DNA from 2 places in the Filomicrobium sp. genome. Region 1 is predicted to be linked to the other one. Evidence: predicted binding sites of a transcription regulator. Region 1 holds the regulator's gene; the other holds the start of a gene.
The links. The regulator PhoB, encoded in region 1, activates phosphate uptake and scavenging genes when phosphate is short. The targets are predictions, from matches to a motif close to TGTCATNNANCTGTCAT.
Positions count from the first base shown of each region.

Region 2: a site for PhoB is predicted at 3,056-3,072, ahead of K5845_RS00240 (UDP-2,3-diacylglucosamine diphosphatase). Genes of this name have one in related genera too.

Region 1 is NZ_JAILWT010000001.1:536,427-544,850, forward strand. It holds gene K5845_RS02430 (efflux RND transporter permease subunit) at 1-864, opposite strand, end outside; gene K5845_RS02435 (efflux RND transporter periplasmic adaptor subunit) at 861-2,360, opposite strand; gene phoB (phosphate regulon transcriptional regulator PhoB) at 2,710-3,420, opposite strand; gene phoU (phosphate signaling complex protein PhoU) at 3,447-4,190, opposite strand; gene pstB (phosphate ABC transporter ATP-binding protein PstB) at 4,272-5,051, opposite strand; gene pstA (phosphate ABC transporter permease PstA) at 5,112-6,365, opposite strand; gene pstC (phosphate ABC transporter permease subunit PstC) at 6,428-7,912, opposite strand; gene K5845_RS02465 (PstS family phosphate ABC transporter substrate-binding protein) at 8,094-8,424, opposite strand, start outside.
Region 2 is NZ_JAILWT010000001.1:49,026-57,449, forward strand. It holds gene K5845_RS00230 (putative bifunctional diguanylate cyclase/phosphodiesterase) at 1-1,812, opposite strand, end outside; gene K5845_RS00235 (ABC transporter substrate-binding protein) at 2,113-2,970, shown strand; gene K5845_RS00240 (UDP-2,3-diacylglucosamine diphosphatase) at 3,143-3,937, shown strand; gene K5845_RS00245 (glycosyltransferase family 4 protein) at 3,938-4,999, shown strand; gene K5845_RS00250 (diacylglycerol/lipid kinase family protein) at 5,028-5,954, opposite strand; gene K5845_RS00255 (BCCT family transporter) at 5,971-7,563, opposite strand; gene K5845_RS00260 (hypothetical protein) at 8,317-8,424, shown strand, end outside.

The sequences.
Region 1 (8,424 bases):
GGCAGGGACACCCTGGTGATACATGGCGATTTCGCGATCAAGACCTTCTTCGATAATGTTCGCAATGTCGGCAACGCGGAGTTTCGTGCCATCGGGCAACGACCGCACCGCGACGGCGCCGACCGCAGAGGCCGTCAATTCCTGTGCGGCTGTGCGTATCCGTGCAGCACCTTTGTGGATTTCTCCAACGGGCTGCGTCCCGGTCTCAGATTTGATGGCGTTCGCAACCGTTTGAAGGGTGATGCCATAACGCTCGAGCGCTTCCGGGCGAACGTCGATACGGATTTCAGGGTCCGATATCCCGTCGATCTCCGTGTTGGTAATTCCCAGTTGGAACAATCGCGTCTTGAGCTGTTCGGCGTAACGCTCAAGCAATCCGATGCCAACGTCGCCAGAAATTACGACGTCGGTGACCGTGTCATGCCAACGCTTGCGCTTGATGACCGGTTCTTCGGCGTCTTCAGGCAGGTCGCGCACTTCGTCGACAGCCGCTTTCACCTCGTCCATGGCGGTTGCCATGTCCCAACCGGGCTGGAATTCGAGCGTGAATGATGCTGCGCCTTCTCGCGCGACGGCCTTTGCAGTTTTGACGCCTTCAATGGCCCGCAATTTCGGCTCGACGCGCGCGACAATCGCGTCATCCATTTCCTTGGGACCGACGCCGCGCCAAACGATGCTTACGGTCGCGGTCTCAATGGCGATATCGGGGAAGAACTGCGCACGGATACGGAGCCCGGCCACGACGCCACAGACAACAATAAGCGTCAGGAGAAGGTTCGCCGCTGTGCGGTGCCGTACGAAGTATCCAATAAAGCCGGTGTTGCTCATGCCGCCGCGATCGTGGGGTGCATTGTGCGCGCTCATGAGCGGCTCTCCCGACGCTGGAGTTGCCGCTGCAGGCGATCAACCAGGTCCTTCGGCGCGGTGGCGTTGGACAGTGCCTCAATTGTTTCCTTGCGACGCTGTTCCGACATGCGCGTGGAGCTGCGAACATGCTTGATCAGGGCGACGCGTTGCTCTTCGCTCAGTGCGACCAGGTTGTCGGGCTGAGGTAGGGCCGCGATCGCGGGGTCTGAGCTGCCGTCCTTCGGTTGCTGCCTTGGTGGCTTCACTTTGATGCCGGGACCAAGATAGGGCATGCGTGTGATCACGTAGCTCTTATCCGCCGGAAAGCCGCTGACGATGAGACCGTCCGATTGACGGCGTTTAATGTCGACCTTGACCTCTGCGAGGCGATCACCCTCGATAATAAGCATGCGCCCATCTTCAGTGGCAGCGGAGTGAGGAACCAGAGCAACGTTCTGTAGCCTTGGCTCAAAAACCTCGACGGTGACGAAGTCACCTGGACGCAACGCCGACAATGCGACGCCCTTCAAGCGCGCAAACACAGTCCTCCCGCCCTGATTGATGTCAACGACGGCAGCAGGCCGATCGAGAACGCCCTCAACTTCGACCGTATAGCCTTGCAGATCCAGACGTGCCTTGATGGGCTGGCGGAGGATCCTATCTGGCGCGTTCGGATCAATTAAGCGCGCAAATTCGCTGTTGCGCACGCGGAAAGAAACCTCCAGAGCGGTGGGATCAATAAGGTCGGCTAGCTTTTCGTTTTGCGAGACGCGGCGGCCGAGGGTGGCTGCGACCGATGTCAAACGGCCGGCAAAGGGTGCGCGGTAGCTTGTGTCACGCAGCGCGCGTTCGGCATCCTTCAATGCGATGCCAGCGCGCTCGAGGTTCTTTTGTGCGCGATCATTGAGAGCTTCACCCGCTACAATTGCCTGCGTCTTCGCCGCGAGCGACTGTTCAGCGGATGAGACCGCCATTGTCGACTCGTCCAGCGTGGCGGCTGTTACGATATCTTTCTTATGGAGTTGCTGCTTGCGCTCTAAATCCGCTTTCCGAACGTCAAGTTGAGTGCGGGCGAGATTTTCGTCGGCTCGCAGGTAGCTTAAAGCGGCCTCGGCTTCGGCGAGTTCGGAGCGCGCCTGCATAAGGGCAGCCTCGGCGTCGGTGACGCGCCGTTGCGCCGTATCGGGGTCAATGTGGAACAACAATTCACCAGCCTCGACTGCGCGACCGTCGCGGAAATTGTCAGCGATCTCAGTGATTGGCCCGGACGCAGCGGCCCGGATTTCCAGCGTCTCCCACGCGTGAATCTGGCCGTATGCAGTAATGACTGGCGTTAAATCTTGCGCTTCGAATTGACCGCCTTGCACGGAAAACTCGCGCTCTCGGGCTTGCATTTTGCGGCCTGACTTCTCGGCCGTCATCACTGAATGCACACGCCACCCCGCGACCCCCAATAGTCCCAAGGTAACGGCGACGATCATAAGCCCCGAAATTGCGCGGGTTATCAGCCGCATTTCCTTCCCCTCCATCACTTTCGCTCTGCTTAACGTCAGAGGTATGGTGATTTCCGTCGCTGGCGCAGAATTTCCGACTGATGACCAGCGTCCCGAACGAACAAAAAGTGCGCCTCATGGTTACCGGCGACGATCATGGAGGAGAAAAATGGCAGAGATCGACTGAACCCGCATGCAATATGGTGTTCATTGGGCATTCAGGCGGAAAAGAAGCTTGCTGATTGCCGCTAATAAACGGCTTTAGACGCCGGGCGCACCTGCCCTGGGCATTGAAATTAAAAAGCAATCAATAATGTGCCACGCGGGAGCCCACATCATCCTAATGTTGGTCCCGCGTTGTAATCTTTCGTCAAAAGTGAAACTGGCGATTGGTTGTGCGCTCACCGAACACGTATCCAGCGCCGCGCACCGTGCGAATAGGGTCGCGCTCTTTGCCGCGGATTAACGCTTTGCGCAATCTTCCGATGTGGACGTCAACGGTCCGCTCATCGACGAAGGCGTTGCGCCCCCAGACGCCATCCAGCAATTGCGAACGGGAGAGGACGCGCCCGGGACTTTCCATAAGAAATTCGAGGAGGCGAAATTCCGTCGGCCCCAAGCGAACTTCCCGAAGACCGCGAGACACCTTGTGGGCGGCACGGTCGAGTTCGACCTCGGCTACGCGGAGAACCTCGGCCGTCCGTTCCGGTGCAGCCCGCCGCAGAATGGCCTTCACGCGTGCCATCAGTTCAGGAAGCGAGAAGGGCTTGACCACGTAGTCGTCGGCGCCGGTAGAGAGACCACGAATGCGGTCAGCTTCCTCGCCGCGCGCGGTCAGCATGACGATGGGGACGTTACGCGTCTCGGCTTTGGACCGCATCCGACGGCACAGCTCAATGCCTGACACTGACGGTAGCATCCAATCCAGAACCATGAGATCGGGCAGTTCCTCAGAGACCATAATCTCTGCTTCCTCACCGGTTTCGGCGTGGCTGACCCGATAGCCCTCGGCTTCCAAATTGTAACGGAGGAGTTCAGCAAGCGGAAGTTCGTCTTCTATGATCAAGACCTTAGCTGACATGATCCAATTTTCCGGTCATTGAGCGATTAGGTATGCGACCCGTTTACTGCACCCTGACTCGTGATCAGCGTCGTACTGGTGTCGTCACTCTTCGGCCTATCGTCGGATATGGCCTCGCCGCTGACCAAGAATTGGATGGTCTCAGCGATATTGGTTGTGTGATCTCCAACGCGCTCAATGTTCTTAGCGCCAAACAGAAGATGCGTGGAAATCCCGATGTTGCGCGGATCCTCCATCATGTAGGTGAGGAGTTCGCGGAACAAAGAGTTGTAGACAGCATCGAGTTTCTCATCATCGCGCCAGACCGCAAGCGCGCGCTCGGCATCGCGCTCCGCGTAGGCATCGAGAACGTCGTTAAGCTGGCTGAGCGCGAGTTCCACCATATGACGCAGCCCCGTGATCAACGGCTTGGGATGGGGCTGACTGGCGATGGCGTGCGCGCGCTTTGCAATGTTCTTCCCGAGATCGCCAATGCGTTCGAGATCGCTCGCGATACGCATGGCCCCGAGGATATGGCGGAGTTCCCCAGCGCTCGGTTGACGCCGGGAGATCATCGCGACGACTTTCGCCTCGATGCCCCGCTCGAGGGCGTCGATCTGCCGATCGGTTTCGACCACCTTCTCGGCGAGATGCGGGTCACGCCGCTCCAACGCATCGAAGGCAAGGCCGAGGACGTGCTCAGCCAAGCCACCCATCTGGGCTATCGATTTGTCGAGGAGGGCAAGCTCCTCTTCGTAAGATTTCACGGTTTGCGATGAATCGCCGACCATGATCGCTCTTCTCCTTTTGGCAAACCACCCCCCTGGGGTCTCGCCGCCAATATCGCGGGTCAGTTCCCGGCCAGTTTAGGCTTAGCCGAAGCGTCCCATGATATAATCCTGAGTCCGCTTGTCCTGCGGGTTTTCAAAGATCTGCTCTGTATCGCCCACTTCCACGAGATAACCGATGTGGAAGAACGCCGTCTTCTGCGAGACGCGACGCGCCTGCTGCATGGAGTGCGTCACGATTACGATCGTGTAGTTCTGGCGCAGTTCATGGATCAGTTCTTCAACCTTCGCTGTTGCGATCGGGTCGAGTGCCGAACAGGGTTCGTCCATGAGGATAACGTCTGGGGTCGTGGCGATGGCTCGAGCAATGCAGAGACGCTGCTGCTGGCCGCCCGAGAGGCCCGTACCGGGCTCATGGACGCGATCTTTGACTTCTTTCCAGAGACCCGCCTTTTCAAGGCTCGTTTCAACGATCTCTTCGAGGTGGGTTTTGTCGCGAACGAGGCCGTGAATGCGCGGCCCATACGCAATGTTGTCGAAGATCGACTTGGGGAATGGATTCGGTTTCTGGAAGACCATGCCAACGCGGGCGCGCAACTCCACGACGTCGAGATCGCGATCGTAGATGTCCTGCTCATCGAGTTCGATCTTACCAGTTACCCGGCAGATCGGGATCGTGTCGTTCATGCGGTTTAAGCAGCGCAGGAACGTTGACTTACCGCAGCCCGAGGGGCCAATCAGCGCCGTCACGGAGTTGCGCGGAACGTCGAGGTTTACATCAAACAGAGCCTGCTTGGCACCGTAGAAAACGCAAACATCACGCGCCGTGACCTTTGGAGCTTCGCCGTTGGCGACGCCGCTCATAGGTGCGGTTTCCGCCGTTGTGCTGGTTGCAATCTGTTCCATATCAGCCGCCAATCTCAATTACCATTTCCGTTCGAATTTGCGCCGCAGGTAGACGGCCGCTGCGTTCATCACGAAGAGGAACATCAGCAGGACAATCGTCGCGCCCATCGTTCGCTCGACGAACCCGCGCTCGGCGGAACTCGCCCACATGTAAATCTGCACCGGCAAAGCCGTCGCCGGGTCCAAGGGCGTTGTCGGATAGTCGACAACGAACGCCACGAGGCCGATCATCAGAAGCGGTGCAGTCTCACCAAGCGCTTGAACAAGACCGATGATGGTTCCCGTTAGAATACCGGGAAGCGCCAACGGCAGTACGTGGTGGAACAAGGTCTGCATCTTCGACGCGCCAACACCTAGCGCAGCCTCCCGGATCGATGGCGGCACAGCGCGAATAGCGGCGCGCGTCGCAATGATCACGGTCGGCAGTGTCATGAGCGATAGCACGAGACCTCCGACCAGGGAAGCTGATCGTGGCAGGCCCATAAAGTTAATAAAAACCGCCAATCCGAGCAGGCCAAACACGATGGACGGGACCGCAGCGAGGTTGTTGATATTAACCTCGATGATGTCGGTAAACGTGTTCTTTGGCGCGAATTCTTCCAGGTAGGCTGCGGCCGCTACACCGATGGGAACCGCAACGAGTGCCACAATCAGCATCATGAAGAATGAGCCGATAAGCGCGACGGCGAGGCCGGCGGTTTCCGGCTGGCTAGATGCGCCATAAGTGAAGAGGCCTGTATTGAACTGCTTCTCCAGGCGCCCTTCGGCTATAAGCTTGTCGATCCACGCCAACTGCTTGTTGTTGAGCTGGCGACGCTCCTCAGGGGTGTTGCGATCGATCGAGCCCTTGATAAGGGCATCTACCTCACCGTTGGCGAGAACCCAGACGGGCACGGTCTGACCGATCAAGCTGCGATCCGATTCGATCTTGTTGCGGATCTGCACATCAACGCCGCGAGACAGCAGACCGCGCAAATCTCGCTTCTCTGGGCGTGTGGGACTTTCCAGACCGAGCGTACTCTGAAGGGCGTCGCGCGCCATCTTCGTGTAGTCGGCTACACGGATCGACTGTTCAGTAATTTGGCCATCTGCGTCCTGAAAGTCCGCCTCGTTGAGCGCGACCTCCAGCTTAATGTTCGTTTGCAGGAATGCCGTCCAGCCTTGAGAGATAATCGAGTAGAAGAGTACCACGAGAAAGAAGAGCGCTATGCCCAAAGCACCGAGCCCGTATGCCTTGAACCGCCATTCCGCTGCGTAGCGGCGCTTGAGCATAGCCGGATCATTGAGCTTACGACCGTCGGCGGCCGCGTGCAGGGTATCCTGTGTCGTCGCCATTATTCGTACTGCTCCCTATATTTGCGCACGATATAGAGCGCGTAGACGTTAAGGGCGAGCGTGATCACGAACAACGTCAGGCCGAGTGCGAACGCAACCAGCGTTTGCGGGCTATTGAACTCAAGGTCACCGGTCAACTGACTGACGATCTTGACGGTGATTGTGGTCACCGACTCGAACGGGTTGAGCGTGAGGTTCGCCGCGATACCAGCGGCAAGCACGACGATCATCGTCTCGCCGATGGCGCGGGACGCCGCCAAGAGGACCGCACCCACAATACCTGGCAAAGCAGCAGGCAGGACGACCTTGCGGATCGTTTCCGATTTCGTCGCGCCAAGGCCGTATGATCCTTCGCGCAGCGACTGTGGCACTGCGGAAATAATATCGTCGGACAGCGACGAGACGAAGGGGATGATCATGATCCCCATCACGATGCCCGCCGTCAGCACACTCGAAGCGGCAATATCCAGACCCACCATGGCGCCTGTGTCGCGTAGGAACGGTCCGAACGTGATCAATGCGAACAGGCCATAGACGATGGTGGGGATGCCAGCGAGGATCTCAAGCAGCGGTTTGGCAAAGCCACGGAACTTCGGTCCGGCGTATTCCGACATGTAGATCGCCGAATACAGCCCAATGGGAACCGCCACGGCCAGAGCCACAAAGGAGATGAAGAGCGTGCCCCACAGCAAGGGCAGAAGGCCGAATTGACCGCTGGCACCACCTTCGCGACCTGCGGACGTAAAGCGTGGGTCCCAGACAGTTCCGAAGAAGAAGTCGAAAGTGGGGACAGATTGGAAGAAGTGGATCGTTTCAAAGAGCACCGAGAACACGATCCCAACAGTCGTCAGAATCGCGACCGTCGAGGCTCCGATAAGGGCCGCGAGAACCACCCTTTCAACTGTGTTTCGGGCCCGCAGGCGTGGCCTAATTTGCGTGAAGCCGTAGACAAATCCAGCCAATGCGGCGAGTGCGGCGAGGCCAGTGATCAACCAGCTGCTCGTATGTCTGTAGATGACCTCGTCGTAGGCCGCAGAGATTATGTAGGGTTCAGGCTCCGCCCCCAGAATCACGCCTTTTTCCTGCAGTAGGCGTTGCGCCTCTAACATGGGCGTAAACCCGAGGCGGGCATTTTCTATGGTTTTGAATTCACTCTGAGACAGTTTTGGCAGGCCTTCGGCGACGGAATTAATGCGGCCCAATGTCAGCGACATCAGTGCATCGTTCTCTACCCCGGCAGCGTGCGCCGGCAATGAGGTCTCGACCAAGTGGCGGATGACTGGCTGCTCTGCGGCAGCCCATATGATCGTTAAGAAAAGTGCGGGAAGAACGGTCCAGATCGCAAGGTAGGAACCATAATAGCCGGTCCGCGAATGCAATTTCGCGACATCACCGCCTGTAGAAGCGCGGCACCGGACGATACCGACGATGTAAGCAAGGGCTGCTGCTATCAGCAATCCGAGTAGGATCATCGAGGTAGACACACGACCCCCTGTGCAAAATATGCCTTCGCCATCGTTTTCACTTTTCCCATTCGGGTCTCTTACCCGGGTCAACCCGGGCCGCGACTTAACCAGCCAGCGACCCGGATCGAAATGCCATGTCAGACATCGCCAGAGGCGGGGCCAAGCTACTCAGGGCAGCCCTGCCCCACCTCCCGGCGAATTACATGATCTCTTCTGACTTGACGGCCTTCTGCAGCTCATCAAGTTCATTCTTCGGCATTGGAACGAGACCGTACTCAGCGAGCGGGCCGTCAGGACCGATCATCTTCGTCGACGTGAAGAATTCGACGTATTCCTTGAGACCAGGGATCGTGCCGATGTGCGCTTTCTTGACGTAGAAGAAGAGCGGGCGCGAAACCGGATACTTGCCGGTCGAGATCGTCTCAACGTTTGGCTCAATGCCGCTCATCGTAGCGACCTTCAGCTTGTCGGTGTTGTTCTCGTAGAACGACAGACCGAACACGCCAACGCCGGTCGGGTTCGACTGAAGA
Region 2 (8,424 bases), 490 kb from region 1:
ATCCTGCATGAAGCAGCGATCGAGTTTTATTTTATCAAACGGGAAAGATCGCAGAGTTTCGAGAGACGAATATCCAGTTCCAAAGTCGTCCAAAGCGATCGAGACACCGAGCTCCTTGATCTTTTGCAGGATCGCGAGTGTGCGTTCCTTATTTTCGACAATGGTCGACTCCGTCAGTTCAAGCTCAAGCCTTTTGGCATCCAAGCCGCTCTCTTTAAGAGCATCCTCCACAAGCTTTGGCAGATCGCTATGGATGAACTGAACGGGAGAAAGGTTGATCGCGATCTTCAACGGCTGTGACCACTTTGCGGCGGCGGCACACGCCGTTTTCAACACCCACTCGCCCAGCTCCAGAATGAGCCCTGTTTCTTCAGCAATGGGTATGAATTCTACGGGAGGAACGGCCCCACGCACAGGATGATGCCAACGCAGAAGGGCCTCGTAGCCAATGACCTCTCCCGTCGAGATCGACGTCTGAACTTGATAATGCAGGGAAAGCTCATTCTTTTTAACGGCATCGCGAAGATCGCTCGCCAGAACCCGGCGTGCCCGCACGCGTTCGTCCATCGAGGACTCATAAAAGCAGATGTCTTCCGTCGCGCTTGCCTTGGCCCGGTACATCGCCAAGTCCGCATTGCTCAATAAATTTTCGCGGTCCCTTGCATCATCAGGATAAATCGCCACCCCGATGCTGGCACCTATCGACACCTCGAAATCGGATATCTCTATTGGTTCGAAGATGACCTTCTGAAGCCGCTCTAGAAACTCCACGAGCGTCACCGGATCTATAAACGTTTTGACGGCCGTGAACTCGTCTCCACCGACGCGAGCGACCATTTCGCCTTCTCGGAGAAGATTGGACATTCTGTCTGCGATAACTTTGAGAACTTCATCACCGGCTTGGTGACCTCTAAGGTCATTGACCTCTTTAAACCGATCAAGGTCAATCTCAAGGACCGCAACTTTCCGCTTTGCGCCTTCCGCCCGGTCGAGTTCGAATTCGAGATAATTCGTGAAGCTCGTGCGATTCGGCAGCCCCGTCAGGGGGTCATGCAAAGCCATGTGCTGCAAGCGTTGATAGCTATCATAACGGGCGCGATCGTCGATGAGATAGCTGGAGATACCAGCTCCAATAATGACCAAAGCCATGCCGGCAACAGCAAGCGCCATGGCTGTCGACGGATCGTCTGCAACTTCTACCGCTCCATTGAGGGGAGTGATTTGTAGCGCCGTCATGCCCGTAAAATGTAGACTCACGATGGCAACCACGAAAAGCGCAGCAGCTGATAAATGTCCCGTCATCGTGTCTGCGCGCAAAGCGGAGCGAGTCGCAGCGCCAGCGAAAATGATCGATAATGCAATTGAAGTGAGGAGGTAGGTTTCATCCCAGGCAACGATACCATCGATACGGTAAGCCAGCATGCCCGTATAATGCATGGCTGCGACCGCTAGTCCCACCGCACTGCCACCAATCACAGGTGCTGCACTGGTCAGGCCGCTGGTCGCGAAGGCGAACCCCAATCCAGCCCCCGTAACCGCGACAAGCAGTGAGACGACCGTCAAGACCGGCATAAACGTCACGGGGACGCCTGGATTATAGGCGAGCATTGCGATGAAATGCGTACACCAGATGGCAGCGCCTGCAGCAACGCCGGTCAGGAAGTTCCAGCCGTACCGCTGCAATCCCCCGGTGGTTGCGGCCCGGTGAAGGAGGCTCAAGGTGACGCCCACGCCGGCTAGACACACCAACGAAGCCAATCCGACGAGCCAGACATTGTGCTGGCCGACGATGCACGAGAGAACGCTATACATGTACGATAATTTCCAGGACAAAAGTTGGTATGCCTGGATAGAGAGAACCCATTAAAAACGTGTGTATTTCTCTGAAAATGCACGCTAAATCAGGATCACAAGCACGGTGCGCAGTTGTAGAGTTGTGCTGGCCTCCCCCGCAGGTAGGCACCCGTTAGATAAAATCCACACAATTTTTGAGTTGTGTTGCGGAAATGGCAATACCGGCAAAGTTTGGGTTTTGCGATCCGCTGAAAGAATCTGATTTCAAGGCACTGCCTTTTGTGGCCCTGCTAAAACAACTGGAAGTTGAGAATCCAGATGAGAATAGATACGGCGATATGGTGCCAGGTCCGACCTCGGTCGCACTTGGCTGTGTTTGCGCTGTGGCTTTGCCTGAGTTTGGTTCTGCTGGGTTCATACGAAGGGACTCAGGCGCAGGAACAACCCGCTGCAGCAGAACGTGAAGCAGCGCGCCGGGTCGTGTTGCGCTTTCTCACGACCAGCGACTTTCCCCCGTTTAACTTTTATGACGAAGACGGCGTGCTAACAGGCTTTAATGTCGACTTGGCGCGCGCCATATGCCTGGATCTGGACGTTACATGCGAGATCAAGGTCGAGCCCTGGGAGAATTTGCTGCCCTCCCTCCTTCGGAAGGAAGGTGATGCAGTTATCGCCTCGCAGATGGTGACAGCTCAAGCGCTCACCAATTATGACTTCACCGACCGATACTTTCACACCCCGGGTCGCTTTGCTGGACGTCGTGATGCCACAGGGCTGGAAGCTACGCCCGAAGCTTTATCGGGGCGGAAGGTCGGTGTAGCGCAAGGCACCACGCACGAGGCGTTCATCCGGCAATTTTTCCGGGGCAGTCAGATCGTCACGTTCAAGGATGCGGATGCCGCGCGTGAGGCCCTCAAAAAGGGGGACGTCAACGCCATATTTGGTGACGCTATCAGTTTGTCCTTCTGGTTGAACGGTACCGCCTCCAACCAGTGCTGTGAATTCAAAGGAGAGGCGTTTCTCGAGCCCAAGTTCTTTGGGGATGGCGTCGCGATAGCGGTTGCGAAAGGGGATCGTCAGCTTAAGGCTGAACTCGATGACGCCTTGAAGCAGGTTCGCTCGAGCGGACGATTTGTCGAACTTGTCACACGCTATTTCCCGTTCCGTATCTATTGACACCGCAGGTTGCATGAGCACAAACGGTTCAGATACACAACTTTGCCCTACGATGATCGCCTTGCGCGGTTATCAAGCTCTAAAATGTCATACTCCTGAAACTTGAATCTTCTCATGGTGCGATCGGGGGATACACTAGTCTATCGGCCACCGGTCTGCAGGAAAGCTGAGGATGACCAGATACCGCGCAATGTTTATTTCTGATGTCCATCTCGGCACTCGAGCGTGCCAAGCTGGGCAGTTACTCGATTTTCTTCGGGAACATGACGCCGATACGATCTACCTCGTCGGCGATATTGTTGACTTCTGGCGCATCAAGCGCGGTGCAGTATGGCCTCAGTCACACAATGACGTATTGCAAAAGCTTTTGCGCAAGGCACGCAAGGGCGCCCGGATTGTATTCATTCCCGGCAACCACGACGATGGCCTGCGACAGTATTGCGGACAGCGCTTCGGCGGCATTGAGATCGAGCGGCAGTTCATCCACGAAACGGCGGACGGCAAACGCTACATCGTCATGCATGGCGACGAATTCGATGTCGTGGTGCGCTATGCTAAATGGCTGGCGTTTCTCGGGGATCGCAGCTACCAGCTCGCCCTGTGGACTAATGCCCCGGTGAATTTCGTACGTCGGCGCCTAGGGCTCGAATACTGGTCCCTCTCCAACTATCTGAAATTGCGCGTTAAATCCGCTGTCAATTTCATCGGAGAATTTGAACGCAAGCTTTCAAGCGAGGCACAGCGGCGAGATGCGGACGGGGTGATATGCGGACATATTCACCATGCCGCCTCAAGAAACTTTGGCGATATCCATTATCTGAATACAGGTGATTGGGTCGAGAGTTGCACGGCGATCGGTGAAACAGAAGATGGCCGTTTCGAGCTTATTCGGTGGATGGATGTCGTACAGGCACGGACAGCCGCATCGGAAGCGAGCCTCGTGAAGGAAGACTTAAAGGCGGCGTAAATGAAGATCCTCATCGCCACCGACGCTTGGAGACCGCAAGTCAACGGTGTTGTGCGAACCTACGAGCGTCTGGCGGAGGAAGCTGCGCAGTTGGACGTCGAGCTCACGTTCTTGACGCCGGCGGAATTCCAGACATGGCCGTGCCCCACGTATCCGGAGATCCGTCTGGCTCTCCCGGGCTATGCCTACATTATCGAACGCATGAATCTGATCCGACCGGACGCTGTTCACATCGCGACCGAAGGACCGCTGGGCTGGATGACGCGCTCACACTGCATCCGGCGCGGTGTTCCCTTTACGACCAGCTTCCACACGCGGTTTCCCGACTATCTGTCCCGGCGCTTTGGCATTCCTGAGAGCTGGATCTGGTCAATCCTGCGTCGGTTTCACAATGCGGGCGCGGGTATCATGGTCGCGACGCCGAGCCTCGCAACGGAACTCGACTCACGGGGCTTTGACCGCATCATGCCCTGGACGCGGGGCGTCGATACGCATGTTTTCCGACCACGCAACGTGCGCCGCTTCGGAGAGGGGCCTGTTTTCCTTTACGTTGGGCGGGTTGCTGTCGAAAAGAATATCGAAGCGTTTTTGAGGACGGACCTACCTGGTAAAAAGGTTGTGGTTGGGTCCGGACCGCAGTTTGCAGAACTACGGGTCAAGTATCCTGACGTTACCTTTACCGGCAAACAGATCGGTGAGGATTTGGCGGAGTGCTACGCCTCGGCAGACGTCTTCGTCATGCCAAGCCAGACTGAAACCTTCGGTATCGTATTGCTGGAGGCGATGGCTTCGGGGCTGCCTGTTGCCGCTTATCCTGTCACGGGTCCGCTCGACCTTGTTCGCCAAGCGGAGACGGGATTTTTGTCAGAGGATCTAGCTGCCGCTGCTAAGGCTGCCATGTCACTGGATCGTGACATCATCAGAAAGCGCGCGCTCGACTACAGTTGGGAAGCCGCGGCTCGGCTCTTCATCGCGAACATCGAAACAGCGCTCTTTGCGCGACTGGGGCAAGGCACACCCAAGCGACGCGTTACCCTAGCGCGGCCAGCAAGTTCCGCCTGATCTTTCGTTTCTTTTTTCCCGATACGCTTCAAGCGACAACCAGACCATTTGCAAATGCAGGCGGCGCGATCAGGCGCAGACGAGGCCCTGCGGACGTCACAGTCAACGGGCTATCTGCGATCTGATCCCCATCAGCCTGTACAGCAATATCGGAGCCAGCAACGGTCAAGTGCTGGCACGGGATGATCTTGACGCTCGGCAAACGCATGTGCAGCCCAGCAGCGACTGACAGTAGCTCGAGCAAGCGTCCGCGGCGGGTTCGCGCCGCGAACAAGAGCGCTTGAAAGCCGGTTTCAGAAAGGCTGGCTTCCGGGGCAATAACGTACGTTCCGGCGTAATTGCGACCGTTGGCGACAACGAGCCATGAGGCTTCAAAGGCTTTTCCATCAACAGTTAGGGAGAACATTTTCGGCCTTTTCGCCAGCGCCTTAAGGATCGGCATGGCGTAAGCGAGTTTGCCGATACGCCGTTTGAGGCTGAGGTCGAGGCCAGCAACGATCTCGCCATCGAAGCCCGCTCCGGCCATCAGGAAGAAAGGGTCTTTGTTTGCAAGGGCTCCGGCGACGTTGACGACAGGGCCTGTCATCAAAACTTCGGCAATTTCCGTAGGCTTCTTTGGCATTGCGATTTCGTTCGCTAGAACGTTGCCTGTGCCCGTGGCGATGATGCCGATCGGTATGGTGGTATTCTCGCCAAGCGCTGTCGCCAGCGCTCTGACCGTACCATCACCCCCTGCTGCAATGACGGCATCGAACCCGTCAAGCTGGACATCACGTGCAATGGCACCAGGGGCTGTCGAGGTGGCACCCCAAAAACGCAACATGACGATCTCAGCGCCGCGCCGCTCGAGTTCGACCGCCACGCGGCGGGCCAGCGTGCGGCGTCGCACGCCCGCGACAGGATTGTGCAGCAGTAGAAAACGTTTTCTATGCGGAACGGGTTCTTGGACCGTCATGGACCGATCCTAATGATCAGACCGTCGACGCGCGTAAGAATTTGAGCTCTTGGCGCAGCCCCAGATAGACGCAGACACACATCGTGAGAAGGACAAACGCAAAGGGGAAGCCCGTTGTCACAGCCGCGGCCTGCAGCGCCCCCAATCCTCCGCCCAACAATAGGACGCTCGCGACCAGTCCTTCCAAGACAGCCCAAAAGACCCGCTGTGCTACGGGCGGATCGAGTTTCCCTCCCGCGGTGATGGTATCGATCACGAGCGATCCTGAATCGGACGAAGTGACGAAAAACATCAGCACGAGCGCGATGCCAAGAAAGGACAGGATTCCCGAGAATGGAAGCGGCTCCAACATTCTGAAAAGTGACAGCTCCGGACGCCAGTTTTCGACAGTTGCGGCGACGCCGGTGTAGCCGTCAACAGCGATCTGGTGCAGTGCCGTACCGCCAAATGTGGTCATCCAGAGTATGGAAATCAAAGTCGGTACAATCAATACGCATAGAATAAATTCTCGCACCGTCCTTCCTCGCGAAACGCGAGCGATGAACATACCGACGAACGGTGACCATGAGATCCACCACGCCCAATAGAATGTTGTCCAACCGTGAAGGAATTCTGGATTTCGTTCAAACGGGCTCGAAAGTGCAGGCAAGTACGTGAGGTAAGAAATCGTATTGGTCAGGAAGCCGATGAAGATCTCTGCCGTCGCCCCTGCCGCAATCACGAACACAAGTAGCGCCGCGGCAAGCACAATATTGATTTCCGATAGCCGCTTCACGCCGGCATCCAGGCCGGCCACGACTGACAATGTGGCGACGGAGGTGATAACCGCGATCAGCAGGACTTTCGTGAGATCCGTGTTGGGGATTCCAAAGAGATAGTTCATGCCAGCGAGAGCTTGCTCAGCACCAAATCCCAAGGATGTCGCGAGGCCGAACAATGTCGCGAAGACCGCTAGTGTATCAATAATGTGCCCTGGCCACCCCCATACGGCATCTCCAAAGAGCGGATAGAAAACCGAGCGTACGGTCAGTGGGAGTTGTCGATTGTAGCTAAAGAACGCTAGCGACAGGCCAACGATGGCGTAGATCGCCCAGGGATGCAGCCCCCAGTGATAAATCGTGGCCGCCATCGCGACGCTTTGCGCTGCCTCGATATTTTCAGGTAAGACGTTGAGCGGGGGATTTTGCGCGTGAGCGACCGGTTCGAATACACCAAAAAAGATCAGACCGATGCCCATGCCCGCCGCGAACAGCATGGCAAACCAAGCGGTTCGGGAGAAATCGGGGGTTGCGTCCGGGCCGCCAAGGCGGATGGACCCGAACGGCGAAACAATTAGATAGAGCGCAAAAAGAACGAAAACGTTGCCCGTGAAAACGAAAACCCAATCGAAGTCCGATGTAACGCGGTTGCGCAGGGTTTCGAACACGGACACGCTGAGTTCTGGAAACAGCAGCGAGAACGCAACAAACGCCACAACCACCACACCCGAGACGAAGAAAACGGGATTATGGACGTCGAATCCCATGACCTCGACGTTGTCCTGGCCCACCTCATAATCCGTGTCATAGGTGACCGTGCCAGAATCGTCTTCGGTCAGTTCTTCGCTCATGGATGCGGGGCTCATGGATGCGGGGTTCTCCATCAAAAGGCTCGCCTCGCCGGCGAGGTGCGCATGACCAAGCCCGGACCATCCGTCCACATGTGATTGGGCGACGTTGGACGGGCGAGGGTGAGTCCGACCCACCTAGGATCGGACCGAAGCTAACTTTCTCGAACAAATTTCGATATCCGGTGAAGTTTTTAACAATTCAACCGAGCATGCAACCCTGCACGGCTAATTTATCTTCAATTTCTGTATGTATATTTAGTTCCCGCACATGCGATCAAATCTACGTACTCTGGATTCTCACTTCAGTATCAAGTGCTCTCTTAAATAACTTTATCACCGATTATCGACCAATTCGACCATAATAACTTGCGCATTTACTTTGAACTTCTGTCTTCTTTCTGATCAGAAATACAGATGCTTCAGTCAAAATCGCACCGCAAATCCGCGTCTGTCCGCTTGCCGCTGGGTGGGGGCAGCGCCTATCACTGTCCCGTGAGATGTGCGTCTGTTCAATTTGTTGCCCAGCTATAACGCTACAGGGATTGCAGCATAAATCGGGGGGCCTCTTTTCGGGCCGTGTGTATCGATGGATCTGACACTCCAACGCCGGAGGTGCACGTGCGATGCCCGCTTTTTTCAGACGCGCAAAAACTGGACTCGCGTGACAGCTCGAGCCCCGCGCCTCACAGATTTGAGCATTTCCTTTCTTAGAACACTCGTGACTTAGCCCGTAGTTCCGGGGGGATCGTTGGTATGGCCACTATCATAACGGTGCATGGCACCTTTGCTCATTACACGACGGGCTTAGAGCATGATGCTGCGACGGCGGCAGACAGCCTGCAATGGTGGCAACCCGGCAGC